Regions from separate parts of the Anabaena sp. FACHB-595 genome, predicted to be linked through region 2. Evidence: predicted binding sites of a transcription regulator. Region 2 holds the regulator's gene; each other region holds the start of a gene.
What was found. Region 2 encodes HrcA, which represses chaperone genes, less so after heat shock. Its sites were predicted from a motif close to TTAGCACTCNNGANTCNNGAGTGCTAA; they were not measured.
Positions count from the first base shown of each region.

Region 1 (10,280 bases), 2.6 Mb from region 2:
TTAAGTGTTGTGCTGCTAATCCTGGCTTCCTGCGTCCGGCGCGAATGCCGGCAATACGTATGGGTTCACCAGTGATGGCGGCTAAACTCAGGGAAGTGCGGAGGACTTGCCCGCCTCCCTCGCCGTAGGAACCGTCAATGTTAATCATACTCAGTAGTCTGGGCGATGAATCAATTCAAAATTTTTGGGGATTGGGGACTGGGGATTGGGGATTGGGGACTGGGGACTGGGGATTGGGGACTGGGGATTGGGGATTGGGGACTTCTCCCCCTGCCTCCCCTGCCCTCTGCCCCTCTGCCTCAAGAATGGGAAGTGTCGAACTCAGTTATGGCGCTAGGTGTTGTTGTACTTGGGCTACTAGTTCATTTGTCCAATAGTTAGCTAGTTCGGCGTTGGCGGCTTCTACCATGACTCTGATGACGGGTTCCGTACCGGATGCCCGAACTAAAATTCTACCAGTATCACCCATTGCTTTCTCGGCAAGAGCGATCGCTTGTTGTACTGGTGTGCAGTTTTGCCAACTCAGGCGGCGATCGCGGTCTACAACTCGCACGTTCCGCAATAATTGGGGATAGGTCTGGAAGCTTTGGTCTATCAATTCGGCTAAGGAAACACCAGATTGTTTGACCAAACTTGCCAAGTGTAAGGCTGTTAACAAGCCATCCCCAGTCATTCCATAATGGCTACACAGGATGTGTCCTGATTGTTCACCTCCCAACATTGCCCCAGTTTTGATCATTTCTGCTTGCACATATTGATCGCCAACGGCGGTGCGAATTAATTTACCACCCTGTTGCTGCCAAGCTTTCTCAAAGCCCAGGTTTGCCATGACTGTGGAAACAATCAAGTTGTCTGGGAGTTGGTTTTGTTGTTTGAGGTACAATCCCCACAGGTACAGGATATAGTCGCCATTTACAGGACGACCTGTGGGATCTACAGCCAAAACGCGATCGGCATCGCCATCAAAGGCAAAACCTAAATCGGCGTTGTGTTCTTGCACAGCCGCTTGCAACATTTCTAGGTGGGTGGAGCCGCAGTTAACGTTGATGCGATCGCCATCTGCGGCATTATGCAGGGAAATAACTTCTGCCCCCATCTCTGCAAATACTGATGGTGCTAATCCCACGGCTGCACCCCAAGCTAAATCCAGCACAACCTTCATTCCCTGAAGATTCACTTTATTTTGCCAGGGTCGTTTTAAAGCTTCGCCGTAATTCTTCACCAATTCCCAACGTGAGTAATGCCGTCCACAATTACTGACATTACTTGTAATTGGCAGATTTCCCCGCAGACCTTTTTCAATTTCTGCCTGTAAAGCCTGGGATAACTTACCACCATTAGCACCAAAAATTTTAATCCCGTTATCTTCGGGAGGGTTATGACTAGCAGAAATCATCACGCCGCCAATGGCTTCACTCATACTAGTTAAATAAGCCACGCAAGGAGTAGGACATAAACCTAAATACCAAACTTCTAGCCCGGCTGCGGTTAACCCTGCACTCAAAGCCATCGCCAACATATCACTAGAGTTACGGGAATCCTGTCCTAAGATTACTGGCCCTAATTGATCAGCATGATTACGTAAAACTACGCCTGCCCAAAAACCAATTTGCAACGCTAAAGGCGCACTCAGTAATTCCCCTACTTTGCCACGAATACCATCTGTACCAAACAGAGGTGTTGCTGGTAGGGATATTAAACTGGGTGCAAAGTTGCTCTCAAGGACTGTTTCTAATCCATTGGATGTAGCTGCACCATCTATTACGTAGTTCTGAATCCGAGTTATAGATGAAACCATATTTTTAAACACCCCTCACATCACACTAAGAATTATTACTTTAAGGCCAGTTCGGCAGATTTTAAGGATTGAGTGCTGAGTAAACAACCCAGTTGCCAATTCCCCTTTGGATACTCTTCCCTACGGAACGCTCCGCGAACAGCGAAACGCAGTCGCCTGCGGAAAGCTCCGCGAATGGAGAAGCAAGCTACGCGCAGCGTCAAGTAGAAAGGGAAACCTTCCCGCAGCGCTGTCTCACCAGTTCCTATCAAACTCACGTAAATTTCCACTCTATTAAATAACTAAGAGTCAAGACTTTTTTGATTTGCTTTTATGATAGTTATTTTTCTTTGAAAAACAAATTTATTTTTCACGTTTTGCTTAAGTGAAATTACTTAAAAAAATGATGGCATTGTCAATATTTTATGAAGATTTTATTTACTGAGTTTTAATGCTCTTCAGTTTAACTCCTGACTTCAATAGTCGCCAGTACTACTTGACAACTTTACAGAAGTCTCATAAATTCCACGGTTTGCTCCAGCGATCACATTTCTCTGAATGCGGCTCTCCCCGCAAAATTTTTCTTGGTATTGGCATTTTTACTGGCTTGATTTGATATTTACTTAACAAAAGTACAAATTTTAGTTACTTAAAAAATATTAATATAAATTCTCATCAAATAGTTCTAATGTTACGTTTTAGTGGCATTTTTTAGCCGTCCGTAATTTAAAACTCTGGCAGTTGACCTTTTAAGGTTGAGAAATTTAGTATGAGCAGCAATTTAGCAAACAAACTACGTGTAGGTACGAAAAAAGCCCACACAATGGCAGAAAATGTAGGTTTTGTCAAATGCTTCTTAAAAGGAGTGGTAGAAAAAAGCTCTTACCGGAAGCTAGTGGCCAACTTCTACTACGTCTACTCCGCAATGGAAGAGGAGATGGAAAAGCATAGCCAGCACCCAATTGTTTCTAAAATAAACTTTTCCCAACTGAATCGTAAGCAGACTCTAGAGCAAGACCTGAGTTACTATTACGGCGCTAACTGGCGGGAACAAATTCAACTGTCGCCAGCAGGTGAAGCTTACGTACAACGCATTCGGGAAATCTCTGCAACCGAACCAGAATTGTTGATTGCCCACTCTTACACCCGTTATTTAGGTGATTTATCCGGGGGACAAATTCTCAAAAACATTGCTGTGACAGCGATGAATTTGAATGATGGGCAAGGAACTGCATTTTATGAGTTCGCAGATATTTCTGATGAGAAAGCTTTTAAGGCTAAATATCGTCAAACATTAGATGAGTTGGCAATTGATGAAGCGACAGGCGATCGCATTGTTGATGAAGCTAACGCCGCTTTTGGTATGAACATGAAAATGTTCCAAGAACTAGAAGGGAACCTCATCAAGGCAATCGGCATGATGCTGTTCAACACCTTGACTCGCAAGCGCACACGCGGCGCTACCGAACTAGCCACTGCTGAGTAATACCAATGCAAAATTCAAGATTTCTGAATTTTGATGAATTGGTGTAAATTTTCGTAAATTAAAGGGGCAACTTCCCTGGGTTTACCTGCAAAGAAGCAGGCGATCGCAGAGAAGTTGCCCCTAATGTTTGGCTATTGGGTACTGGGGATTGGGGATTGGGTACTGGGCGAAAATCTTGCAGTCACTTCTTCCCCCTTGCTCCCTGCCCCCTGCTCCCTGCCTCTTCTTAGAACATACCCATACCACCCATACCGCCCATGCCACCCATACCGCCCATGCCACCCATGCCGCCCATGCCACCCATACCGGCATCAGCAGGAGCAGCAGATTTTTTCTCTGGTTTTTCCACAACGATCGCTTCGGTGGTTAAAACTAGACCGGCAATGGAAGCGGCATTTTGCAATGCTGAACGCACAACTTTTGCAGGGTCAATAATACCAGCCGCAATCAGGTCTTCAAATTCCCCAGTAGCAGCGTTGTAACCGATGTTGAAATCGCTGTCTTTGACTCTGGAGACGATGACAGAACCTTCTGCACCAGCATTATCGGCAATCTGACGTAAAGGAGCTTCTAAAGCCCGTTTAACGATGTCAGCACCGATTTTTTCTTCTTCGTCAAAGTTTTTCTTAATCTCGTCTACCTTACTCGCCAAGTAAATCAGAGTTTTGCCGCCACCAGGAACGATACCTTCAGCAACAGCAGCTTTGGTGGCGTTGAGTGCGTCTTCGATTCTCAGTTTGCGGTCTTTGAGTTCGGTTTCAGTTGCTGCACCGACTTTGATCACTGCAATACCACCAGCTAACTTGGCAATACGTTCTTGCAATTTCTCGCTATCGTACTCAGAGTCAGTCTCTTCCAACTGTCGGCGAATTTGTGCAATCCGCTTTTGGATTTCTGGCTTAGTAGTATTACCAGCAACAATTGTGGTGTTGTCTTTTTCAATTGTGATTTTCTGCGCCGTACCCAAAGCTTCTAGAGAAGCGGTATCTAAGCTTAAGCCAATTTCTTCCGAAATTAGTTGACCGTCTGTGAGGATAGCGATATCTTGCAACAATGCTTTGCGGCGTTCGCCAAATCCTGGGGCTTTAATTGCCGCCACAGAAAGTACACCCCGTGCTTTGTTCACCACCAAAGTTGCTAGGGCATCTCCTTCTACATCTTCAGCAATGATCAGTAAGGGTTGACCCAAACGAGCTACTTTTTCTAGAACGGGGACTAATTCTTGAATACTGCTGATTTTTTTGTCAGTAATCAAAATCCGCACATTTTCCAACTCCACCGTTTGGCGCTCGTTGTTGGTGATGAAGTAGGGGGAAATATAACCTCTGTCAATCTGCATCCCTTCGACTACTTCTAGTTCAGTTGTCAGGGATTTAGATTCTTCTACAGTGATTACACCGTCTTTGGTGACTTTTTCCACCGCTTGGGCAATCATGGCACCAACTTCTTCATCATTACCAGATGAGACAGTGGCAACTTGAGCGATCGCACTACCTTCTACAGGCTTGGCGACCTTAGCAATTTCCGCTACCAAAGCCTCGGTAGTTTTATCTATACCGCGCTTGAGACTAACTGGGTTAGTACCAGCCGCGACGTTCTTCAAACCTTCTCTAATTAGGGCTTGTACTAAAACGGTAGCCGTAGTTGTGCCATCGCCAGCTACATCCTTGGTTTTGGATGCTACCTCTTGAATTAATCTGGCACCAGTATTTTCTAAAGGATCTTCTAATTCAATTTCTTTAGCGACGGTAATACCATCGTTCACAATTTGGGGTGTGCCATATTTTTTTTCTAAAAGCACGTTGCGACCCTTGGGGCCTAAGGTAATTTTTACAGCATCAGCCAGGGCATTGACACCCCGCTCTAAAGCACGCCGTGATTCTTCATCAAACGAAATAATTTTTGCCATGTTTCCTTTCTCTTGCGCTTCCATTAGACAATTTAGCACTCACAGGCTCAGAGTGCTAAGAACATCAAAAACTTTAGATCATGTGTGGAAGTAAAAAAAATTGATTAATATACACTTGATGCTCATGTAGGATACTGGCAGTAATGGTTGAATTGGGAGATGAATATCTACAACTCCCTTAGGTCTATAGGCATTGCTGACCCTAGCGGTTCCGGCTGGTTGGCAGTAGTATTCACGTTTATGTTGGCTTGGTTGGTAACGTGGCGTTTGATTCCCACGATACGTAAATTTGCCTTGCGGGTGGGTTGGGCTGACCAACCAAATGCCCGACGACTCAATCGAGAACCGTTGCCGAATGCAGGGGGTTTAGCCATTTATGCGGGAGTAATTGCCGCATTGGTGTTAGCTAGCCTTTTGCGACCCATTGAGCTACAAAACGTTTTAGCTCAGGTATTGACTATTTTACTAGGGGGTTCGATCCTAGTCTTGATCGGCTTTATTGACGATCAGTTCGGATTACCCCCCTCTGTACGGTTGTGGACGCAAATTATCACAGCTTTATTACTAGTTGCTAACGGTATTGTCGTTGATGTGGATTTCGGCACACCCATCGACTCCATTCTCTCAATGTTGCTGACTGTGCTGTGGGTTGTGGGTATTACCAATGCCGTCAACTTGATGGATGGGATGGATGGATTGGCAGGAGGCATTAGTTTTATCACTGCCATGAGTTTGTTAGGCGTATCTGCCCAATTCCCTAATAAGGCTGCGGCTACCTTAGTTCTGGCTGCTTTAGGTGGTGGGGCTTTAGGCTTTTTGCGTCACAACTTCCATCCCTCAAAAATCATCATGGGTGATGCTGGGGCGTACTTTTTCGGTTACGTGCTAGCCGCAACTAGTATTTTAGGTAGCCTGCAAAGAAATACTATATTTGCTCTTGGCCCCACCGTTTTATTTTTGCTGTTGCCAGTATTGGACACAACCCAAGTGTTTATTCGACGGCTGCTAGCAGGTAAAAACCCCTTGAGTACCCCCGGCAAAGACCACCTACACCACCGTTTACTCGATTGGGGATTTTCCCAACGTCATGCTGCATTTACCTTGTGGTCAATCACTTTGGTGTGCAACTTACTGGCAATGAGAGTCCAAGGGATGAGCGTGATGGTCATAGTTACCACGGCCATCAGTATTATTCTGCTGCTTGGCTTTACAGTCTGGCAAAGAATCCGTCAGCAGTCCTGATGGTTGGGAGCAGGGGGCAATCAATTCAAAATTCAAAATTCAAAATTAAGAAATAATGGCTCCTGATTCCTCACTCAGTACTCAGCACTCATTAAGCCATCACCATACCGCCATCGACATTAAATACTTGTCCGGTAATATAGGCGGCGGCGGGGTCGGCTGCTAGGAAACGTACCATACCGGCAATTTCCTCTGGTTGACCATAGCGACCTAGAGGGATGTATTGCAAAATACCCTCAGATTTGAGGTTGCTGGTCATGTCTGTAGCGATGAAACCAGGGGCGACGGCGTTAACGGTAATGCCACGAGAAGCTAATTCTTTAGCAACTGTTTTTGTAAAGCCAATCACACCTGCTTTGGCGGCACTGTAATTCGCCTGACCGGGATTACCCATTTGTCCAGCTACAGAGGTAATATTGATAATTCTGCCAGAACGTTGCTTGAGCATAAGTTTACTGACGGCACGAGTGCATAAAAATACACCAGTTAAGTTAAGGTCAATAACTGCTTGCCAGTCTTCTGGCTTCATTCTTAATAGCAATGTGTCGCGGGTAATACCTGCATTATTTACCAAAATATCGATGCGTTTGAACTTATCGATCGCCCCATTGATCAGATTGTCTACTTGCTCAACTTGTGAAACATCGGCTTTTAAGGCTACAGCTTCACCACCAGCACCTGTAATTTCTGCTACTACCTCATCGGCAGCAGTGCTAGAACTAGCGTAATTGACCACTACAGTAGCACCATAATTAGCTAATTCTAAGGCGATCGCTCGTCCAATCCCCCGTGAAGCGCCTGTAACAACGGCAACTTGTCCTCGTAAATTTTCACTTAAGATTGCCATAAAATATTCCTCTAGGTTTAAAATTCCCGCGCTAATTATCTTATGGCGATTTGTACCTACATCTCATACCATTTTGGATTTTAGATTTTCGTTGAGGAACTACTTGCTGTATCTAGTTTCTGCTTATCTATCGTTGGTCTGATCAGAGATTCAAAATTCGCTTATATCCTAGTGGTTCTGGCGACGAAATTGCAAATTGCACAAAGAAACTTGACTACAAAATAACCAACTCTCTCAATCCCTAATCCCCAGTACATATACCTTAAGAAAGAGATGCAAAGTTTAGCAACAATAAAAACAAAATAACGTTACACCATTTCTAGAAAGCAGACATTAATATTAGATTCAATCAATAAAAATGGTGTGTGTCACATGACTGAGAAAAAACAATTCAACAGCTTTGAAGAGATGCTATCTGGTTCTGATTTACCTGTTTTAGTAGACTTTTATGCTGACTGGTGTGGCCCCTGTCAGATGATGGGGACAATTTTACAACAAGTAAACAATCAACTTAAAGACCGCATACGAATTGTCAAAATTGACACAGAAAAATACACAGAGTTGGCAACTCAGTATCAAATTGCAGCTCTACCAACACTGGTATTATTCAAACAAGGTAAACCAGTAGATCGAATTGAAGGTGTATTGCAAACGCCCGATTTAGTACGGCGTTTGCAAAGTTTCGTTTAGTCAAGATTAAGTTAGAGATGCAAATTTTTGCATCTCTACATATTAATTATTATTAGGTAGAGAGATTGAATGTTCAAATCAATCTAAGCTATCAGGCATTTAATCTGCATATAAACGAGCCATTAGTCTTCTTCATTTTCCCGAATGGCTGTTTCAATTTCTTCTGGGTATACTGTGGCATAAACCCAAGCATTAGTTAAGTCAGTTGCAGATAAAGTGGGATAGTCTTTCAAAAGTTGAGCTTCACTAATACCTAACCTACGCGCATTAATTAAAACCCAAACAGGAATACGGGTTCCGGTAATACACGCATCCCCACCACACACATAGGCAGTTTTCTCAATCCCTCGCCAAGGGTTGCCCAAACTTTGAGCAAGTAACTGAATTGCCTGTGCTTTCTCGTTTGGTGTCAAGGCAAGTAGTTGTGATTCTAACTTCTGAAGTGTCATAAAATTGCCATGCCCAGAGGAAAGACATATTTATATATTTTAACGGAAACAGCATGATATTAAATGAGAGAAAGCGATAGTTGACGGAACCTCATCACTCTCACTCTATTCACGAATTTTGTCTCCTGTTGGCTAAGGGAATAAATTCACAATTTTTGATAATTTAAGTACGCCTGACATTTAAGCAGCACCATTCTTTGCGTTTCCACATAGTAGCGACTACCCAACCGTGTTTTTCTAAAGCCTCAGCAACAGAGGTAGATTGTTCAACTAAAATCCCGCTAAAAATAGCCCAAGTGCTAGGTTTAGATATCTCGCTGATTTCTGGGACTAATTGAATAATGACATCAGCTAAAATATTGCAAACAATACCATCTACCGGGCGTTCAATCAGTTTCTTTAAGATATCTACGCTACCTTCTGCTGGTACTAGGCGTTCTGGGTTTACTTCGTTGAGGGCGCGATTGCTGAAGGTTGACTGCACAGCTAAAGGGTCGGTATCTACTGCATAAACTTTCTGTGCGCCTAATAAAACTGCCCCAATCGAAAGGATACCAGAACCGCAGCCAATATCCGCAATTATGACAGGTTCTTGGTTCCCTCCTTTACTGATAAACGATTTGGGAACCTCACTCAATCTCATTTCTAGGGATTCTAGACATAATTGAGTAGTAGCATGGTTTCCTGTACCAAATGCTACGCCAGGGTCGAGGCGGATGATTAACCTATCGGAGTTTTCCGGTGATGGTAGCCATGCGGGGTTGATGAGAAAGCGATCGCCTATTTCCTGGGGATGCCAATATTGTTTCCAGCTACTCGCCCAATCTTCCTCATCAATTAGCTGCCAAGTCAAGGTAGGAGAAGATAATCCTATACACAGGGCATCTTGTTGCAACCATAGCCCCAGCGCCGCTAAATCTAATAACTGTGCTTGAAATATCGGCAAATAACCCTTAACTAAGCAAGAATCACCCTTACTTTCGCTAGCTGTACCACGACAACCAAAATCTTCCAGTCGCCAAGAAACAGAGTCTTCTAGCGCCGATTCACATGAAATCTGTAGTTCCCACCAAGTGTTTGCCATTTTTGAAAATTGAGAATCCAGAATTCAGGAGTCAGGAGAAATAATTTCTGCTGACTTCTGACTCCTGATTACTGACTCCTATAGTGTTACTGTATACGCGTCCCGAATGCCGGGTACTTTGGTGATTTCCGCTAAAATGCCATCTGGTAAAGGATCATCAATGCTGAGAGCCATAACGGCATCACCACGGACGATTTTCCGCCCTACCTGCATACTGGCAATATTGACATTAAAGCTGCCCAGTAAGGAACCGAGTTTGCCAATGATTCCTGGCATATCACGGTGCAAGGTAAACACCATGTATTTGCTTGGTGGGACGTTAATCGGGAAGCCGTCAACGTCGGTGAGGTGAATTTCCTTATCGCCTAGCAATGCGCCGGTCACGGAATGAGTACCTAAGGTTCCTGTCGCTTCCAGGCGTAGGGAACCAGCATAGTCACGGGCGGAAGCGTCGCGGGTTTCAATAACCCGGATTCCCCGTTCCTTGGCTTCTATGTTGGCGTTGACGTAGTTTACTCGTTCCCGTAGGGCTTGGTGTAGTAATCCTTTGAGGGAAGCAATTACTAAAGGCTGACTCTTGTTAGTAGCGAGTTCCCCTTGTAAGCGGACAGTGAGTAGTTCTACCCGCCCACCTGCTAGCTGTCCTACCAACTTACCCAAGGTTTCCGCTAACTGCATATAGGGTTTTAGTTCTTCCAACACATCGGGGCCGAGTCCGGGGATGTTGACGGCGGAACGTGCGGGTAAACCTAAAAGTACATCGCGGATTTGTTCAGCTACGTCAATAGCTACATTC
Region 1 covers NZ_CP183473.1:2,259,200-2,269,479, reverse strand. The annotation lists partial or broken gene rtcA (RNA 3'-terminal phosphate cyclase) at 1-148, opposite strand, end outside; gene glmM (phosphoglucosamine mutase) at 326-1,798, opposite strand; gene ACN222_RS09415 (hypothetical protein) at 1,834-2,055, opposite strand; gene ACN222_RS09410 (heme oxygenase (biliverdin-producing)) at 2,547-3,263, shown strand; gene groL (chaperonin GroEL) at 3,490-5,172, opposite strand; gene ACN222_RS09400 (MraY family glycosyltransferase) at 5,332-6,414, shown strand; gene fabG (3-oxoacyl-[acyl-carrier-protein] reductase) at 6,506-7,261, opposite strand; gene trxA (thioredoxin) at 7,634-7,951, shown strand; gene ACN222_RS09385 (DUF433 domain-containing protein) at 8,074-8,400, opposite strand; gene prmA (50S ribosomal protein L11 methyltransferase) at 8,564-9,484, opposite strand; gene serA (phosphoglycerate dehydrogenase) at 9,563-10,280, opposite strand, start outside.
Region 1: the regulator HrcA is predicted to act here: its motif matches at 5,205-5,231, upstream of groL (chaperonin GroEL).

Region 2 (10,280 bases):
TTGCCATTTTTGTCGATAAAACCATATTTGCCATTTTTAAGAATACGAAACAATGGACTTGTCACACGCTGAGATGCTAATGATTGATTAGGGTTTTGCTTTTGTCTAACAATGATACTTGATGCTTGTAATTTTGGATGATAAATACCAATTAGAGCATTAATGATAGTCAAACAGAGAAAAAGACAAATATATTTCTGCATTTATTGATATGCAAATATTTTAGTAAGTTTATATTTATTGATTCATCCCTTGTAAAAATTGTTTTCTTGCATCAATAATTGAAGGCATTAAAACACAGCTTACCAATAAACTTATATCTAAATCCGGGAATAACTCACTTTGATTAATTTGTTCATAATTATCATTTTTGAGACGATATAATAGTAATTGATTTTTTTCCCAAAACAAAACTTCAGTAATATTGAACCGTTTGTATTTTTCTAGTTTATCAATACTGCCACTGGTAATATTGACTTCAATTGCTAAATCGGGATTTTCTTTTTTTTCTCCGATGTAATAAGATTCATCAGGTTCAAAGGATACACTTTTTTCTTTTGCCCGTCGCGTAGCACTCCCTACTGGAATAAAGTTTATACCTTTTTCAAAAAAGTATAATGCCAATAATATACTAATCACACTTTTAATCATTTCGTGTTGTTCACCAAGAGTCATAAATTCAATGCACCCATCAAGATAAGTTATTCGCAAACCTGCTGCATCTGCGGTTAAAGTTTCTATTGTCTCTAATTCTTCCCAGGTATAATGACCTGGTAGGAGAAATCGCTGCTCTGAAATCGTGGTGTTTTTATTTAAGATTTGTAGTGTCATAGTTAGTGCTAGTAGAATAGTTTAGACAAAAATTATATTTAGGTAAATACTCAAAGTCCCATTTTTGATATAGGAATCCGATTTGATTATTGAATTTATCTAAGTATCTGTAGGGTGGGCATTGCCCACAGTATCATGGTTGTGGTGGGCAATGCCCACCCTACTTATATTTTAGAAATAAAATACTAGTCCTATATATGTAAAAATTTGAATATTTTTGTATAAAAATTAAGCTTAATCGAGAATAAGTCAGTAGCCTGAGCAATTTGTTTGTAAATGGAACAAATATTTAACAAATTTAACTTTTGTCGCCAATGGGATTAATAATATTATAAAAGCTTTTGTCTGACTCGGTAAATGGCTAGCCTTTTCTTGCTCCCATTGTAATCAAGCGATCGCCTGCTCTTCATCAGGTGCGATCGCTTGGCTAAATCAATGATCAAGTTGGAATAAAATACCGCCTTTAAGCGTTCCAGGCTCATTACCGTAACTACTGAAGGTCAGCGATCGCAAATTCTCAAAGAATGGTTTCCCGACTAATTCTATGAGCTTAAGTATGGGTATTTGCTGCTCTACTAAATTCTGACTTTTTGACCAGTCCAGATAGATATAACCTTGATTTGGTTGGGGAATGGTAGCGATAGTATCTTGGAAGTTGCGGTTATTGATTAAAGATTTGTCTTTAGTTGTAAAAACCTCATAGATAGTTGCTAGGTCAGAGGTAAAAATTTCATAATTGCCTAAGGTTGTATGTACCCCTTTTACATTGGCTTCCACTATAAATGATGGTTTGTTTTTGCCATCAGCTTTTTGAGTTGCGGTTGTTAATTCTGTCCAGGCGACGACTGTTTGCTTGTCCAGTTTAATTGTATTAGTACTGAGTCCTTGAGATGAGGCGATCGCATCTAAACGCCCAATAGCTTCTGGTACATTTTCTGACTTTTCTGTCACAAAAACCCAGTCAGGAATGCTCTGTCCTGTACGGGGGATTAATGCAACTGCGTATTCTCCCTGTACCCAGCTAAATATATCTTGTCCTAAATTGATACCCTGACTTTTCTGCACATCGGCTAAGGGTTGAATCAATCGGGAAATTATATCTGTTCCTGAACCAGAGATGGCTGTTTTTGCTTGTGTCCAGAGTTTGGCTAAATCGCTGTTACCCAAATTGTCTAAGTGGGAACCAGAAATGACCAACCCTGCTGATGCGGGAATATATTGTAATGCGCCTACAGGTTTAGATAGTGGGGGTGATGTTGGTAAAATTTCCGATGCAGTGAGAAAGCTAGTTTCTGCTAATATTCCTTGAGGATTTAAGGTGAAAGCGACAATTTCACTATCGTAGGTTGGTTCTGGTAAATCTAAACCTTGCCATCGTGCCACTAGAGGGAGATTGAGAAAAGCCGTAGCTAGAGAACCTTTAGGTATTTGTTCAATAGCTTTTTGGTATTGGGTAGAACTCAGCAAATTTAAATCAGGAGCCTGGACATTATTAATCGCATCACGCAATACTTTAGGATTATTGGCGAATAACACAAAGTTATCAACCACTGCACCAGCCAGAGAATCGGACTCTGGTAAAGAACTATCATAGATAACCTTTGCGCCTTGATATTCTTCTGTTGCTAAGTTCGCTCCAGCTAATACTCTTTTAGAGAACAATAATTGCAGAAATTCTTGGCTTTTCTCTGGTTTGCTGGTTGCTAGCGCCATTAAATAGCCTGGTTGTCTCCCATTCTCCGGGTCACGGTCAATATCTAGGGTAGTGACAGCCAATGTAATTTCATCTTTTAGCCAAGGTTGAATGTCTTGCTTATAATCTATGCCACTCTTAGCCAATAAGCTGGTTTTGAGTTTAGTTAATTCGCCTGAACTGTCGAAAGATTGCAACCGGTCAGGATTTACCAGTAATGAAACTGTTACAGGAGACAGCTTCGATATAAATATGGCTGCACTAGGTTGAGAACTAGAAGAGACAAGGTTAACCGGACTTTTAGCGAAGAACCAGTAAAAGCCTGCGATCGCCGCTACAATCAAAGCGATCGCCCCTGCAACAATAAAACCAGAAAAAGAGCGTTGTGTGTTCATTAGTTATTTAATTAGTTGTTAGAGACGCGATTAATCGCGTCTGTACAGTTGTCAGTTGCCAATAGTTTTCTCTTCCCCCCCCTGCTTCCCCTGCTCCCTACTCCCCACTCTTCCCCTTTTCTGTCAACATAAATAATATAGGATTGTTTACTAAAACCTCATGACTGGGAATACTTCTGGGCAACCAATGACTCAAATTAGTGTAAATGAATTAGCTCTATATCTTGCTAATGAAAATGCAGATATTCAGTTAATAGATGTACGGGAACCGCAAGAGTTAGCGATCGCCCAAATTGATGGCTTTGTCAACCTACCCCTGAGTGAATATGCTCAGTGGTCAGAAAAAGTCCCAACTATGTTTAATCCAGAAGCAGAAACCCTTGTATTATGTCACCACGGTGTCCGCTCTGCTCAGATGTGTCAGTGGTTAGTCTCTCAGGGATTCACCAATGTCAAAAATATTGCTGGTGGTATTGCTGCCTACTCTTTGCTAGTTGACTCCTCAATTCCCCAGTATTAGCGGCTTACTAGCTCATTAAATGATCTCAAGCTGGAATACTAAACTCCAGCTTATTTGTGCTATTGTTGACAAAATTCTCGGAGTTTGAGATTGCAGTAATGAAGCCCAATATAGTTAGGTTCAACCTAAATTTAGCTAGCATTATTAGTATATATATCAACCATAAAAATACGTATCTTACAATACATTTTATCTAATTTATATATGCAAAAATACTGAGAAAATTAAATAGCAATACATCAATTTTTTTCTTTCATCAGCCGACTCAAAAAATAGCAACCACAGAATTTTAATAATAGTTATTACAATAGAAATATATATTTTGCGTTTCTAATTAACTATTATGAATTTTTGCTTTAAAATTTCACAATTTTTCAAAATCTACTTAGCATTTGCCTTCCGTCAAACATATCCCTATGCAAGTCCAGTTGACTAATCGACAACAGCATATACTTTGGGCAACGGTACGTCATTATATAGCTACAGCAGAGCCTGTTGGCTCAAAAGCTTTGGTCGAGGAATACGACTTGGGCGTTAGCTCTGCCACAATTCGCAATGTAATGGGCGTACTAGAGAAATCTGGGTTATTGTACCAACCGCATACATCTGCTGGACGAGTACCTTCTGACTCAGGTTATCGCATTTATGTTGACCAGTTAATTACCCCCTCTCTGCGAGACACTACACGAGCAGAAGTTTTAGCAAAAGAGGTAGAATCAGCCCTACAACAGCATCTGCAATGGGAAGACTGGAGTCTGGAAATACTGTTGCAAGGAGCCGCCCAGATTTTAGCTAGCTTGAGTGGGTGTATTAGCTTGATTACTATGCCCCAAACCAACACAGCATCCGTAAGACATTTGCAGTTAATGCAGATAGAAACGGGACGAATCATGCTGATATTGGTGACGGATAGTTATGAAACCCACTCAAAGCTGATGGATTTACCCCCAGCGAGGAGCGAAACAAAACCCGACCCAGAAGTAATTGACAGGGAATTACAAATTGTTTCTAACTTCTTAAATAGTCACTTACGGGGGCGGAGTCTGTTAGAAATCAGTACTCTGGATTGGAGTCAATTAGATCGAGAATTTCAAAGTTATGGAGAGTTTCTAAAAAATTCCGTAGCAGAATTAGCCCACCGCAGTGCTGCGCCGGCTGCAACTCAAATCATGGTGCGGGGTTTGGCAGAAGTGTTGCGTCAACCGGAATTCTCCCAGCTTCAGCAAGTGAAAACGATTATACAACTATTGGAAGAAGAACAAGAGCAACTGTGGCGGCTAATATTTGAGGAACCAGAGTTAGAAGATACGCACAAATCCAAGGTAACAGTGCGTATCGGCGCAGAAAACCCGTTAGAACCGATACGCACCTGCTCCTTAATTTCTTCTACCTATCGCCGGGGAGGAGTCCCGTTGGGTAGTGTGGGAGTTTTGGGGCCGACACGCCTAGATTACGAAAGTGCGATCGCAGTTGTAGCGGCTGCTGCTGATTACCTCTCAGAAGCCTTCAGTTAAATTAGATGAAATCATGGTCAGAAAAATTGCCTTTGGGGTGCTGTGGTTAGGGTTTACGTTTTATGCTTTTGTCCTTGCTCCTCCCGATCAACCCGATACATTTGAGCTAATCAAAAACTTGTCCACCGGTCAATGGCAAGGTGTAAATCCCCTAATCATCGCCTTATTCAACCTCATGGGTATCTGGCCTATGATTTACAGCGCCCTCATGTTTATTGACGGTAGAGGGCAAAAAATCCCAGCTTGGTTATTCGCCACAGCTTCATTTGGCGTAGGTATTTTTGCACTATTGCCTTATTTAACTTTGCGAGAACCCAATCCCCAATTTCCTGGCACAAAGAACACCTTAATTAAACTATTAGATTCTCGCGTGACTGGTATGATTCTCACTATAGTCGCAGCGATTTTAGTAGCCTATGGTTTACAGCAAGGAGATTGGAGCAACTTTCTCCAGCAATGGCAAACCAAGCGCTTTATCCATGTCATGAGCCTAGATTTTTGCCTACTTTCGCTATTATTTCCAGCATTGTTAGGAGATGATATGACGCGGCGCGGTTGGCAAAAACCCCAGTTATTTTGGGTATTTGCTTTGATTCCTCTATTTGGCCCGTTGCTTTATCTGTGCTTGCGTCCACCACTACCAGAAGCAAGTGTAGATTTACTATCTAGTCAGCCGCAAAAGGTAGCAAGTTAGGCAATTTAATCATGACAGGTATCAGTAAGACTCAGAAAAAAGGCAAGTCATTACCACCTAAATTGATTATTGGGTTAGGTAAGTTTGTGTGGACAACCCTTTGGCAAATCATGATGTCAAAACTTGCCCCCCGTAATCAATCAGGAGAATATATTCGTCCTAGTAGCCAGTTTAGGAATTCTGTCAAAACTGGAGAAGATAGCCCCTACCAACCAGCCACAGGACGTTACACTCTCTATGTTGGTTTGGGTTGTCCTTGGGCGCACCGCACGCTAGTAGTCCGGGCGTTGAAAGAACTAGAGGATACAATTTCGGTATCTATTGTTGTTCCCTCTCCCGATTCAGGCGGCTGGGTGTTCAACACTCCAGAGGAAGGTTGTCAGACTTTAGCGGAATTATATGCCCTAGCAGAACCTGGCTATAGTGGACGCTCTACTGTGCCGGTGTTGTGGGACAAAGAAACCAAAACTATTGTCAATAACGAGAGTGCAGACATTATCGTCATGCTGAACTCTGAATTTAATGAGTTTGCGAAGAATTCCACACTGAATCTTTATCCTGAAGAACTAAAACAAAAGATTGACTGGTGGAACGAGAAGATTTACGCCAATGTCAATAACGGCGTATATCGTTGCGGTTTTGCCCAAACCCAAGAGGCGTATGACAAAGCCTGTGATGAATTATTCACCACCTTGGATGAGATTGAGGTTGCACTTGCCAATAGTCGCTATCTTTGCGGTGATCAAGTCACTTTAGCCGATGCGCGCCTATTTACAACATTGTTCCGTTTTGACATTGTTTATTACGGCTTATTTAAATGTAATCGCCGCAGGATACAAGATTATAAAAATTTAGGCGCATATCTGCGTAACTTATATCAGCTAAAGGGCGTTGCTAGTACCTGTGATTTAGACAGCATCAAGCGGGACTATTATGGGAATCTATTTCCGTTGAATCCTGGTGGTATTATTCCCTCTGGGCCAGATATGGCATATTTATTAAAACCGAGCGATGTCTAAAGACAAGACGAAAAGCGATCAGCTACGCTGGTCGGAACGCCATCGCCACAACAAAGGCAATGTAGGATCAAATTAACCCGCACTCAAATTTGCAGTTGTGATTTGTCTATCTACAACTGTTGATTCTGTAAAAGGATCAGTAGGCTGGGGAGTGGGAACATCAATGTTCTCATAACGATTAGCAGAATCATTCAAGTCATCATTATTTCCCAAGTCTCCTTCATTCTGGTTACCACTAATAATACTTGGGTCAGACGATTCATGAACTGACAAATTAATTAACTTTCTCGGTTCTTGATTCATGTTTACCTCTTTATACAAATTGCTTAGTTGATTTATCTTAATTATTGTTCATCTAACGAGCAGTAACTTCTAACAAATGATATATTTATTAGCGCGCTCATTTTTATTATTTATTATTATTTTTGCCAAGACAAAAGTAATAGTCTACTTTTTAAATTTTATATCTAAAGGCTAGATTATCGAATAAAGGATACGAGTCTTACGATAGGTAGTTTCTCATAGTTTAAATGTTTAAACTGAGTATAGTTGAATATAAAAATGAGGTAAAGTATTATGCCTAGTGGTCACGCTAGCCATAAAGGCACTGGTGATAAACCTAACATTAATGCCAATGGAGTAATTGGTGATGCTGCTGATAAATCAGTAGAACCAGAAGAACTTCTACCTGAAAATCTGACAAATACAGAAACTCTGAGAACTGATGAGTACGTCGATTTTCCTCCAGCTACCCAGCGACCAGAACAGGAAACAAAATAATTCGTAATTGGTAAAGCATAATGGGTAATTAGTTGATTAGTTACCCATTACGCATTTACATAAAGTATTGACTTTTGACTTCCGGTACTAGGTATCAGCCGATTTTTCGTGTTTTGATAGCTGACCATGAGAGCAACGGTCAAACCACTCTTGGTATTTCTTTTGGTGTTCTTCGTCTTCAACAACAATAGAGACTCGTACCTGTTGACAACCATGTTTGCGTTCTAGAGCGATCGCATTTAATAATAAACTAGCAATTTTAGGAGAGCTAAAGCTACCACTTACCGTTAAACCACCATTCCAACCTCGTAGTTCGTGGCTAGCATTTTGAGCTAATTCAATGCCAGTAATCTCACCTTGGCTTAAATCGATCTCTGCAAGTTGCTTGTGTTCTGGGCCTATTTGTTCCACAATCAGCTTTTCGCGCCGTACAGGAACTTGCACCATCTGAGTTTCGATTACCTTACGGACAACGACCTCACCAATTTTCTGCCTACTTATATCAACTAAGAGCCTTTCTTCCAGTAAGCGAATGTTCTTCTCTTCCTCAATTATATGGTGATTGTTTTGCTCACTTGAATTATCAGTTATTGGTTGGTGAATTGGTATTTCTGCGGCTAAATTATCGGACATATAATCTACTTTTAAAACTTATCTCTAGAGTTATTACAAGTACAGGTAAAGCTAATATTGATAATAAAAAGCCTTACTTACCTGTACTGCATTAGGACGAGTTATTAGATAATGACTAATAACTCTATTGATGAACAATTAGCGTTCTTCAATGGGAAGACCAGGAGCATTCACGTCTAATTCTTCACGACGGATTTTTTCTTGAGCTTCCACAGTTTCATGCTCGACAACTTTTTGAACTCTAACTTCTTCCCGTACGAAAGCTTCTTTGCGAATGTCAGGAGTTTCTTCATGAAGTTCTACACGGGCAACTTCGCCTTCACGGAAGTCAGCAGTACCAGGAGCAACAGACCTACCAGCATCATCTGGCGTAACGCGTTCAATCACCACGCGTTCTCTTTCCACGGGTACTGCAACCCGTGCAGTTTCCGTTTCTACGTGCTTGCCAACAGCTACTTCACCAGTTTTTTGACGGCGTTTATTGGCAATTAGCCGTTCTTCATAAAGTCTCAGCGTTTGGTGATCTTGCTCATTAATTCCGAACAAAGCAGGCTCTTGCTCGTAATTGTAAGTGTCACGGGTATAAGTGGGTGTTGCTGGCGTAGTTGTTTTATAGCTTGTGTCTAGAGGTGTAGAAGCTTCTAGAGGTGTTCTGCTTTCCAAAGGTGTGGATGTTTCCAAAGAAGTTGATCTGTCTGCGCTTGTATTAGCGTAACTGGGATTACGATATACTCCGCGTACTCGTTCTTCATAATCGTAATCAACAGCTAAACGGTCGTTGAATTCGGGTAAATTTTCAGCTTGGTCTCTGGTCATCCCAATTGCATAAACACGACCAGCGCCATAATCAATACGAGAACGACCCACTGGTAGTAATACTTTTTTACCAAAAATCCAAAAACCTAAGTCAACGATTAAATAGCGGAAGTGGCCTTCATCATCCACTAAAACATCGTTGACAGTACCAATTTTTTCATCGCTTCTTTCTGTATAGACACCAAGTCCTTTAATGTCGTTACCTTGAAAGGAGTCTTGATAATTAGGATCAAAATCAGCTAACTTGTAAAGTGCCATGTGATTCCACCTCAAATATATAAAATGCCTCTTAATCACTAACCTAAGTATTTATGATTTAAATTGCCTCTTTCTAGCGAATGAAGTCAGTTTTTAAATAAAAAATCAAAAGTAATAGATATTTTAAATTAATAAAATATTTTTTAGTTGATAGAGTGCAAATAAAGAATCATTCGCTATTTATGTCATTACTTTTCAGGAGATTAAAACTATAGCAATCAGATTTTATTGTTAAAAAACTATCTCTGCAAGATTATTCCTGCCTGCTTTATAGTGACTATGGTGGGCATTGCCCACCCTACGTATACTCCAGAAAGCAAGCAAGTATCATCTATCTTTTAACTAATTTTTCAACCATTTTCATGTCTTTCCACATTAGTTTCATTGACGAGTAAATTACCAGCAGTATCAATATCTAACTCTTCCCGACGAATTACATCTTGGGCTTCAACGGTATCGCTTTCTACTACTTTTCTTACCCGGACTTCTTCGCGTACAAAAGCTTCTTTGCGAATTTCTGGGGTTTCTTCGTACAATTCGATGCGCGCCACTTCCCCTTGTTGAAACTTAACCTCTTTGGGATCTACTATCGTATCTGGCGATGTTGGTGCGGCTCTTTCAATTACTACACGTTCTCTTTGAATAGGCACAGCCACCCGTGCGTTTTCTGTTTCAATGTGTTTACCAACAGCTACTTCACCAGTTTTGACACGATGCTTGTTAGCAATTAATCTTTCTTCGTAGAGTCTGAAAGTTTGATGATATTGCTCATTCAAATTATATAAAGCTGGTTCTTGCTGATAGTTGTATGACTGACGGTCATAAGTTAAATTGCTAGTCTGTGTCCGAAAGACACCGCGTACTCTTTCTTCGTATTCTTCATCAACTGCAATATTGTCGTGATATTCAGGTAAATGTTCTACTTGTTCTTTGCTCAGTCCGTCAACATAAACGCGTCTTTCTGGATAATTGATCTGGGACAGCCCAATTGGTAGTAAAATTTTCTTGCTAATTGAATCATCAATATGAGTGTCAATTACTAGATAACGAAAACGTCCTTCATTATCAACTAAGACATCAGCGATCGCTCCAACTCTCACGCCACTTTGGGTATAGAGTTCTAAAGC
Region 2 covers NZ_CP183473.1:4,864,672-4,874,951, forward strand. The annotation lists gene ACN222_RS20195 (WG repeat-containing protein) at 1-203, opposite strand, end outside; gene ACN222_RS20200 (Uma2 family endonuclease) at 238-831, opposite strand; gene ACN222_RS20205 (DUF3352 domain-containing protein) at 1,264-2,919, opposite strand; gene ACN222_RS20210 (rhodanese-like domain-containing protein) at 3,080-3,439, shown strand; gene hrcA (heat-inducible transcriptional repressor HrcA) at 3,856-4,953, shown strand; gene ACN222_RS20220 (hypothetical protein) at 4,967-5,647, shown strand; gene ACN222_RS20225 (glutathione S-transferase family protein) at 5,659-6,666, shown strand; gene ACN222_RS20230 (hypothetical protein) at 6,739-6,969, opposite strand; gene ACN222_RS20235 (hypothetical protein) at 7,243-7,446, shown strand; gene ACN222_RS20240 (DUF2382 domain-containing protein) at 7,534-8,079, opposite strand; gene ACN222_RS20245 (DUF2382 domain-containing protein) at 8,218-9,153, opposite strand; gene ACN222_RS20250 (DUF2382 domain-containing protein) at 9,504-10,280, opposite strand, start outside.

Region 3 (10,280 bases), 450 kb from region 2:
CATTGACTATAGTACTGCGATCGCTGGCATCACCTCAAGTTTCAACACCACTACTAAGCAAGGTTTAATTACCGCCGACACCAATCAAGTCCGCTACAAAAATATCGAACGATTGAATATCATCGGCACATCCCATGATGACATTATTGTAGGGGGCAACAGCGACGATATCATTGATGGCGGTAGTGGGGGTAATGATACCCTCAACGGCGGTGCAGGTAATGACATCTTAATTATTAGAGACAATTCACGTAGTCACAATACTGTTTATGGTGGTGCAGGAAACGACTCTTTATATGCAAACGGTACTGCTGGAACGAACCTACTAGATGGTGGCGATGGCAATGATTATCTGTCTGCTAAGAATAATTATTCCTACTTCTTCAACGCCAGTCAGACTCTAATTGGTGGGGCAGGTGATGATACCTTGGATGTTAGCGGTTCCTATGGTAACAACTTCCTTTATGGAGGTGCAGGTAATGATTTCCTTTACGCAGACTATTCAGTTGGCCTCCATAGACTAGATGGTGGTGATGGAGACGATTATCTATCTGCGAAAAGCTCCAGCAGCCGCTTTATCATCAACACTCATATTCTGGATGGCGGTGCAGGTAATGATATCTTGGATGTTGGCTCTGCGCGTGCCAAGAATAAGCTAATGGGCGGTACAGGTGATGATATCCTGATTGGTGGTTTAAATGAGGATACCTTTGTTTTCAAAAATTATCATGAAGGGGTTGATCGTATCTACAACTTCGATCATCTAGACCGCATTCAAATATGTGCTGTAGGTTTCGGTGGTGACTTATCACCAGATTCACTTTCAGTTGGTCAGTTCACCCTCGGCACAGTTGCTACAACAAATGACCAACGATTTATTTACGACACAAGTACTGGAGCGCTTTACTTTGACCAAGATGGTAACGGTAGCGGATTTAATCAGGTAAAATTTGCCCAACTAGACGGTATACCTTCACTCAGTGTCAGCAATTTTGTGGTGGTTTAATCATCGTTGACCTGGGGAATCAGGGATTCCTATCAAATCCATGTGAATACTGATAAAATCAGCGAGAGTTGGAATTGGCTTCCGCCGTTAACCTCAGCCCAGCATTAATCAGTAATGGTCAACAACAATTACCTGTGAGCTATTACCCATTACCAACCAAATAATTTAAGCTATCAGCTGTCAGCTGTCAGTTAATTTTTTAAAGCTGACGGCTGAGTGCTGATAGCTATTTAAGCCATTTGATTTTCAATCGCCCACCGTGCTAGTTCGGTGCGGTTGTGAAGATTGGTTTTGCCCAACATATTGGACACATGGCTTTCAACTGTGCGCTGACTAACATTTAATTCTTCAGCAATTTCCCGGTTAGCTAGACCCCTAGCTACAAACTGCACTACCTTCAGTTCGGTTGGGGTTAACTGCACATCGAAGGGAACTTGGATGCGAGAACCGTTTTCCCCACCTTTGGCTTGGTGTTCCTTCCAACGGATAGTTTGTTTCAGTGAAGATTCTACTTGTGCTACGAGTTCTTCTGGTTCAAAAGGCTTGACCATATAAACATCTGCACCTTTGTTTAGACCTTTAACTCGGTCTGCACTTTGTCCTTTTGCTGACAGGAACAAAACAGGAATCCAACTGGTGCGTTCGTTTTGCCGGACTTGTTCGACAAAGGTATATCCGTCCATTTCTGGCATCATCACGTCACAGATGATCATATCTGGAACATCATGTTCGAGAATTTCCAGAGCTTCTCGTCCGTTTTCCGCCGTGATGACTTCATATCCTCTGAATTCCAAGTAGTCCTTCACCAGCAAGATGAGGTTAGGGTCATCATCAATCAATAGAAGTCGTTTGTGATCTTTCATGCTGGGCTCTTTCATAGCAGTGGCACTTGTCGCGCTTCGATCCATCAAGGTCTTGAATGGTTATCCTTTATGGTGGATTGTTGAGATGTTGTCATTTTTCCCACTTAAGTTGCCCTTTCTTCCTTGGAGTCTTAAAAGTGGTTTTCACTTTCGATGACACACCAGTGCATTGGCAATATTCTAGTAAGGATACGCAGAGCAATAGTATTATAATGCGCTATTATATATCCCTTTGAAAGTGGCGGGTGAAAATACACTGATTAAATAATAATCTTTCTAGTTCACAAGTAAGTATTGGCTTAAGATGACCCTAGCTGCAACACAACCCGCGTTTTCATCGGCTTACTGCTCTACCATACCCTTCTGATGTTCAGCCTTTGTTTAGATGTTCACAAGCAAGTAAGGGAGTTGTTGGCAAAGGATGGGTTAAAAATGCTGATTCTTGCGCCACCATTATGCCTATCAAGTGTTTTTGGACTATCCGCTCAATAACCTCCGGGTTTGCTTGGCGATACCAGACACTTCCGGTTAGACAACTATTATCGATCTAGAACAACAAACTAGCAAGCTATAAGCTTGAGTTTTGTTGCACTACATCACTGTATTGTTACTCATTGAGCGTCTCCCTGATTACTGTTCTATAACAATTTCCCCAGTTTGCAAATAAAGTTGTCCATATAAAAATATTCATTACTTACAGAAAAGAACCTGAAAAATACGAATAATTGAGTATTAGTACTTACGGGCTTATCGAGAAACGTATAGATGATGACTTCTCAGTTGTAATTCGTAATACTCACCAAAAGCAAGAAGTAAGCTACTTAATTTGTAATTTTTAATGGAAAGCTTGCTAAACCATTACTCCCTACTCCCCAATCATTCTAGTTCGGAAACCCGTACACAGGTAAATATTGCCATTGGGGGCTATTCTTCGGTAGATTAGCACTCAGGAGTTGAGAGTGCTAACTCTGGAGAAATTAAAGTATGGCAGCAGTATCTCTAAGCGTATCCACCGTTAAACCTTTAGGCGATCGCGTTTTCGTAAAAGTGAGCGCCTCTGAAGAAAAGACCGCAGGTGGTTTGTATTTGCCCGACACCGCTAAGGAAAAACCCCAAGTAGGTGAAGTAGTTGCTCTTGGAGCAGGCAAACGGAATGACGACGGTAGCCGTCAAGAATTGGAAGTAAAAGTTGGCGATAAAGTGCTGTACTCCAAGTACGCTGGCACCGATGTCAAGCTGGGAACCGAAGAATACGTCCTACTGTCTGAAAAAGACATTCTAGCAGTCGTTGGCTAATGGGTAATAAGTAATAGGTAATCGCAATACCTATTTACTGATGATCAAATTTCACGACACAAAACTTGATTTAACTTCCTGAGATTTAGACACCTATGGCAAAGCGCATTATCTACAACGAAAACGCTCGTCGCGCTCTAGAACGAGGCATCGATATCCTGGCTGAGGCTGTAGCTGTTACCCTTGGCCCCAAAGGTCGTAACGTAGTATTAGAGAAAAAATTTGGTGCGCCGCAAATCGTTAATGACGGTGTAACCATCGCTAAAGAAATAGAATTAGAAGATCATATTGAAAACACTGGTGTTGCTCTGATTCGCCAAGCTGCTTCCAAAACAAACGATGCAGCAGGTGACGGTACAACCACTGCAACCGTTTTGGCTCACGCCATTGTCAAAGAAGGTTTGCGGAACGTAGCGGCTGGCGCTAACGCAATTCTGTTGAAGCGCGGTATTGATAAAGCTACCGGTTTCTTGGTTGACAGAATCAAAGAACACGCTCGTCCTGTAGAAGATTCTAAATCTATTGCTCAAGTTGGCTCAATCTCTGCTGGTAACGACGATGAAGTCGGTCAGATGATTGCCGAAGCAATGGACAAAGTAGGTAAAGAAGGCGTTATCTCTCTAGAAGAAGGTAAGTCTGTAACTACCGAATTGGAAATCACCGAAGGGATGCGCTTTGACAAAGGCTATATCTCCCCCTACTTCGCTACCGACCCAGAGCGGATGGAAGCGATTTTCGATGAGCCTTTCTTGTTGTTGACCGATAAGAAAATTGCTCTCGTCCAAGATTTAGTACCAGTTCTAGAGCAAGTAGCTCGTGCTGGTCGTCCTCTGGTGATTATCGCTGAAGATATTGAAAAAGAAGCTCTAGCAACCCTAGTAGTTAACCGTTTACGCGGTGTACTCAACGTTGCTGCTGTGAAGGCTCCTGGCTTTGGCGATCGCCGTAAGGCTATGCTAGAAGATATCGCTATCCTCACCGGCGGTCAACTAATCACCGAAGATGCTGGTCTGAAGCTGGAAAACACTAAGCTGGAAAGCTTGGGTAAAGCGCGCCGCATCACCATCACCAAAGACAGCACCACAATTGTTGCTGAAGGTAACGACGTTGCCGTCAAAGGTCGTGTAGAACAAATCCGTCGTCAAATGGAAGAAACTGAATCTTCCTACGACAAAGAAAAACTACAAGAACGTTTGGCTAAACTTTCTGGTGGTGTAGCTGTAGTTAAAGTTGGTGCAGCTACCGAAACCGAAATGAAAGACAAGAAACTCCGCCTAGAAGACGCTATCAACGCTACCAAGGCGGCTGTGGAAGAAGGTATCGTTCCTGGTGGCGGTACAACCCTAGCTCACCTCACTCCTGAATTGGAAGTTTGGGCTAACAGCAACCTCAAAGATGAAGAGTTGACTGGTGCTTTGATTGTCGCTCGTGCATTACCCGCACCTCTGAAGAGAATTGCGGAAAACGCTGGTCAAAACGGCGCTGTAATTGCTGAACGCGTCAAAGAAAAAGCGTTCAACGTTGGTTTCAACGCTGCTACCAACGAATTTGTAGATATGTTCGAGGCTGGTATCGTTGACCCCGCGAAGGTTACACGTTCTGCACTGCAAAACGCTGCTTCCATCGCTGGAATGGTGTTGACAACCGAGTGCATCGTTGTTGACAAGCCAGAACCCAAAGATAACGCTCCTGCTGGCGCTGGCGCTGGCGGCGGTGACTTCGATTACTAATATTCTGTAGTCACATAAGTTTAAAAAATAGCTGCTTCCACAAAGGAAGTAGCTATTTTTTTCAATCAAATATAAAGGTACAAGGGACAATGTAGGAATAAAATATGAAAGAGAAAGACGTAAAAATACTTTGGGGTCGTTCTGGAAATCGATGTGCTATTTGCAAAATTGAATTAACACCTGTTGGTTCAAAAAGCGTACTAGGCGAAATGGCTCATATTATTGCTGATTCACCTCAAGGCCCTCGCGGAGATAGTCACCTTACTTCTGAACAAAGAAATGAATACGATAATCTAATTCTTTTATGTCCAACACATCATACCTTAATCGATAAAAATGAAGAAGAATGGACAGTAGAAAAATTAAGAATTATCAAGTCAGAACATGAAAATTGGGTTTCTAAGCAACTGAGTAACAACAATATTTATATTAATTCAATTGATAATTCAAAGTTTATTGAATCTAGAGAAAAATCATGGATTAGTTTCTCTGATAATAAACTCTGGTTTATAACAAGTCTTACACCTCTTCATATTTATGAAGACAGTATTGATCCTTTAACACCAGAGTTATATAGCCTAATCAAGAGCTTGAGTTTACCTAAGTTTAATGGCTATTTTATGTTTTCAGATACTTTGAATCAATATAATACAGTACCTAATGAATACGGAATTATTAATCAAGAATCCCCAAACGAAGTCCAAAACAAACTTGGTCATAAAATTCAAGTTTTTAGAAACGGTCACTGTGAATTCTTAATGTGTTTAGAATATCTGAGAACTGGTAGAGATAATTCATCTAATGATGTTTTAAAATATGACGATATGAGAAACAGTTTTATTTCCCAGATAGAAGGAATACTAAATATCTGGAGTAAAACTTTACCATTTAATGATATGTTATTAACAGTAATGATGACTAATACTACTTATATCAGCTTATATTCGGGTCAACAAACATATAATGGTTATTTACTAGGAACTCCAGTAACTTCACCAACACTGAAATACAGTAGAGTTATTAATAAAACAGAAAAGCTACAATTTTTGCAGGATTTAGTAATCAAAAGGTTTGTGAACTACTTTGGGTTAAATATTAACAGTGTGTTTGCTGAAAATGGAAATATTAATTTGCCTAAGATACTTTATTACTAGCAATCAATCTTTGTGCTATGAGACCTCCAAGTAAATAACTATTCCCTCGCTATGGCAACCTGGAGGATTGGTGAGGCTAGGCGAGAAAGAGTCTCTTCATCGTCTTCATACTCCCATAGAATAATTGAATTTTGGGAAGTCCCTATGGCTAATTTCTGCTATCTCAAATTCTCAATTAAGGACATAGTCTAATTCGCCAATTTTTATGGGGTCATATTATGTGCAATTCTTTAATTCATCAAGACATAAGTTCAACTTGCAGCCAAAAGTTCATCAAGTTTATTTTTTAAGTCTGGGGATACCATTAATGGATTGTAAACTTCTCCCTCATAAGGTTGCCAAACATAACCAGAACTAAAAAGTCTAAAAACTTGTAATGTTTCAACTTCCTGCTCAATTTTTTTGGCTAACACTAATCCTGGGATAGATAAATTAGGTAAGTCTTCAATCAGTTCACTATAGGTTCTAAATTCATCCACTTCTACACCTACTAAAGCATAACGAAATGGTGGGGCAATACGTAGATGTTTATAGAGTCAAATACCTAATTCTGTCATTAAATAAGCACTTTCAGGACTATCTATTCCCATTTCACTAATATTATTGGGATAAACGCGACACCACCAATTGTTTTCGATATCTTGAAAAGTATCTGCACGACATAGGCATGGGCTACCATTTGAGAGTATCAATATTTGACCCATAAAATGTTGAGCAAATTTTATGGCACTGATTTCTTCAGATCCACATTCTGCTGATAAGCTAAATATCCATGCCATTTCTGTAGCCTCCTATTGTTATATTTCTAAATATTATTGATTACTAATTTTGCAGAAACTTAAATGAGCGAAACTGACACTATAGTAAAAGGCTGGCATGGCAAACTTAATTTAGTCTACGCCGATCGCTCAAATTCCACCCAGTTAATTTACAACCACCAGCAAGCACCGCTAAAGGTACAGCGTCCGTTTTATCCAGAAGGGGAAAAAGTCTGTCATAGTGTGATCTTACATACGGCCGGGGGTGTGGTGGGAGGCGATCGCCTATCTTATAATCTCCATCTCCAACCGAACGCACAAGCTTTAATTACCACAGCCGCCGCCGGGAAGGTATATCGCAGCGACGGCTTACAAGCTAGACAAACCATCGAGATAAAAATTGATGCAGGTGCTTGTTTAGAATGGCTACCGCAGGAAACAATTTTATTTAATGGGGCAATTTATCGCCAAGATTTACGGGTAGAATTAGCCACTGGAGCCAATTTCTTAGGCTGGGAAATTACCCGATTTGGTCGTAGTGCTAGAGGAGAGAAATTCTACCAAGGAGAATGGCGATCGCATACAGAAATTTGGCAACAAGGTGTTCCTTTGTGGATTGATCGTCAATGGCTACCGGGAAATGACGCCGTTTTCCACAGTCCTCATGGTTTGGCTGGACAACCAATAGTAGGTAGTCTAGTTTGGTTGGGTAGTCCCATTTCCACAGAAATCATCGAAAAAGCGCGCAATTTAGGGAATACTCAAGGTGAAGCAGGCGTTACTTCCTTAGAAAATGGATTTTTATGTAGATATCGTGGTGCTTCCACGTCTGAAGTGAGAAACTGGTTTACGTCTGTTTGGCAATTGTTGCGAGGTGAGTTTTTCAGTCGTGGTAAATGTATACCCAGAGTGTGGCAAACTTAATTCGTAATTTGTAATTCCTAATTAATTATGCAGCTTACGCCACAAGAGAAAGATAAATTATTGATTTTTACAGCCGCTTTAGTAGCAGAGAGGCGCAAAAATAGGGGGTTGAAACTTAACTATCCAGAAGCCGTGGCGTATATTTCTGCTGCTATTTTAGAAGGTGCGAGGGATGGCAATACAGTATCAGAGTTGATGAGTTATGGCACAACTCTTTTAACACGAGATGATGTTATGGAAGGGATAGCAGAAATGGTACATGAAGTGCAGGTAGAAGCAACTTTTCCTGATGGGACAAAGTTAGTAACTGTGCATAATCCTATTCGTTAATTTAATAAATTTAATTAATTATGATTCCAGGGGAAATAATTACACCAAGCGGGGAAATTGAATTAAATGCTGGTCGTGATACTGTAAAATTGCTGGTTGCTAATACAGGAGATAGACCAATTCAAGTTGGTTCCCATTTTCATTTTTATGAAGTTAATTATGCGTTAATTTTTGATAGGGAATTGGCGTTAGGAATGCGTCTGGATATTCCTGCGGGGACGGCGGTTAGGTTTGAACCTGGGGATGAGAAGGAAGTGAGTTTAGTTCCTTTGGTTGGGAGTCGTCGGGTTTATGGGTTTAATGGGAGGGTGAATGGGGAAATTAACGCAGAGGGGCGCGGAGGTTAGCGCGGAGGGGTGCGGAGTTAGAGGTTGTTGGCTACGCGTTTGATGCCTTCTTTGAGGTGGAGGACTTTAAAGTTGAGGAGGAGTGCGAGTTTAGAATTAGTGAGTTTTAAATTAGTGAGTTTTAAATAAGTTAGAAGTTGTACTGCGTGAATGGGTTTAAGAGATTCCACAGATTTGATTTCAATAATTACTTTATTTTCTACTATTAAATCCAATCGATAAACACAATCTAATTCCACTTCTTTATACACCAAAGGTACGGGAATTTGTCTACCCACTCTAAGTCCCTCCCGCCTCAACTCATAAAACAAACACTCCTCATAAGCCGACTCCGACAACCCTGGCCCCAACACCGTATGCACCCTCATCCCACACCCAATTATCATCCCACTCAAATCATTCTCCTCCATTCTCCTCTATCCTTCGCGCTAACCTCCGCGCCCCTCCGCGTTTCAATCTTAACCTCAAGGAATACACCATGCCCTACAGAATGTCCCGCCAAGCCTACGCTGAAACCTACGGCCCCACAGTAGGCGATCGCATCCGACTTGCTGATACAGAATTATTTATACAAGTAGAGCAAGACTTCACAACCTACGGCGATGAGGTGAAATTCGGCGGTGGTAAAGTCATTAGAGATGGGATGGGACAATCTCCCATTGCTAACGCCGATGGTGCAGTAGATTTAGTCATTACGAATGCTTTAATCCTCGATTGGTGGGGGATTGTCAAAGCAGATATCGGCATTAAAGATGGCAAAATATTTAAAATTGGGAAAGCCGGGAATCCCTATATTCAAGATCATGTAGATATTATTATCGGCCCTGGAACCGAAGCCTTAGCGGGGGAAGGAATGATTCTCACGGCTGGCGGTATTGATACCCATATTCATTTTATTTGTCCCCAACAAATTGAAGTAGCGATCGCCTCCGGTATCACTACTATGATTGGCGGCGGTACAGGCCCAGCCACAGGAACCAACGCCACCACCTGCACCCCCGGCCCTTGGAATATGTACCGGATGCTGCAAGCGGCTGATGCGTTTCCTATGAACTTAGGATTTTTAGGTAAAGGTAACGCCAGTCAACCTCAAGGCTTAGTAGAACAAATTTTTGCGGGTGCAATTGGTTTAAAGCTGCACGAAGATTGGGGAACCACACCCGCCACCATTGATACTTGCTTGACTGTAGCCGACGAATACGACGTACAAGTGGCCATTCACACCGACACCCTCAACGAAGCCGGATTTGTCGAAGATACCATCGCCGCTTTTAAAAATCGCGCCATCCATACTTACCACACCGAAGGCGCAGGCGGTGGACACGCACCAGATATTATCAAAGTCTGTGGACAAGCCAACGTTCTTCCATCTTCCACCAACCCTACCCGCCCTTACACCGTCAACACCTTAGACGAACACCTCGATATGTTGATGGTATGTCATCACCTTGATCCAGCGATCGCTGAAGATGTGGCTTTTGCTGAATCCCGCATCCGCCGCGAAACCATCGCCGCCGAAGATATTCTCCATGATTTAGGCGCGTTTAGTATGATTGCTTCCGATTCCCAAGCTATGGGCAGAGTAGGGGAAGTAATAATTCGCACTTGGCAGACATCCCACAAAATGAAGGTGCAACGGGGAAGCCTTACCGGAGATGCTGAAGCAGACAATTTAAGAGCTAAAAGATATGTTGCTAAATACACAATCAATCCGGCAATTACGCATGGAATCGCTCAGTATGTAGGTTCTGTAGAAGCAGGTAAACTTGCAGATTTATGTTTGTGGCGACCAGCGTTTTTTGGTGTCAAACCAGAGATAGTCATTAAAGGCGGGATGATTGCTTGGTCACAAATGGGTGATGCTAACGCCAG
Region 3 covers NZ_CP183473.1:4,413,245-4,423,524, forward strand. The annotation lists gene ACN222_RS18310 (calcium-binding protein) at 1-1,006, shown strand, start outside; gene ACN222_RS18315 (response regulator transcription factor) at 1,237-1,914, opposite strand; gene groES (co-chaperone GroES) at 2,854-3,165, shown strand; gene groL (chaperonin GroEL) at 3,261-4,895, shown strand; gene ACN222_RS18330 (HNH endonuclease signature motif containing protein) at 5,000-6,049, shown strand; gene ACN222_RS18335 (hypothetical protein) at 6,301-6,528, opposite strand; gene ACN222_RS18340 (hypothetical protein) at 6,586-6,828, opposite strand; gene ACN222_RS18345 (urease accessory protein UreD) at 6,892-7,731, shown strand; gene ureA (urease subunit gamma) at 7,759-8,061, shown strand; gene ACN222_RS18355 (urease subunit beta) at 8,082-8,408, shown strand; gene ACN222_RS18360 (GxxExxY protein) at 8,426-8,818, opposite strand; gene ureC (urease subunit alpha) at 8,887-10,280, shown strand, end outside.
Region 3: the regulator HrcA is predicted to act here: its motif matches at 2,809-2,835, upstream of groES (co-chaperone GroES).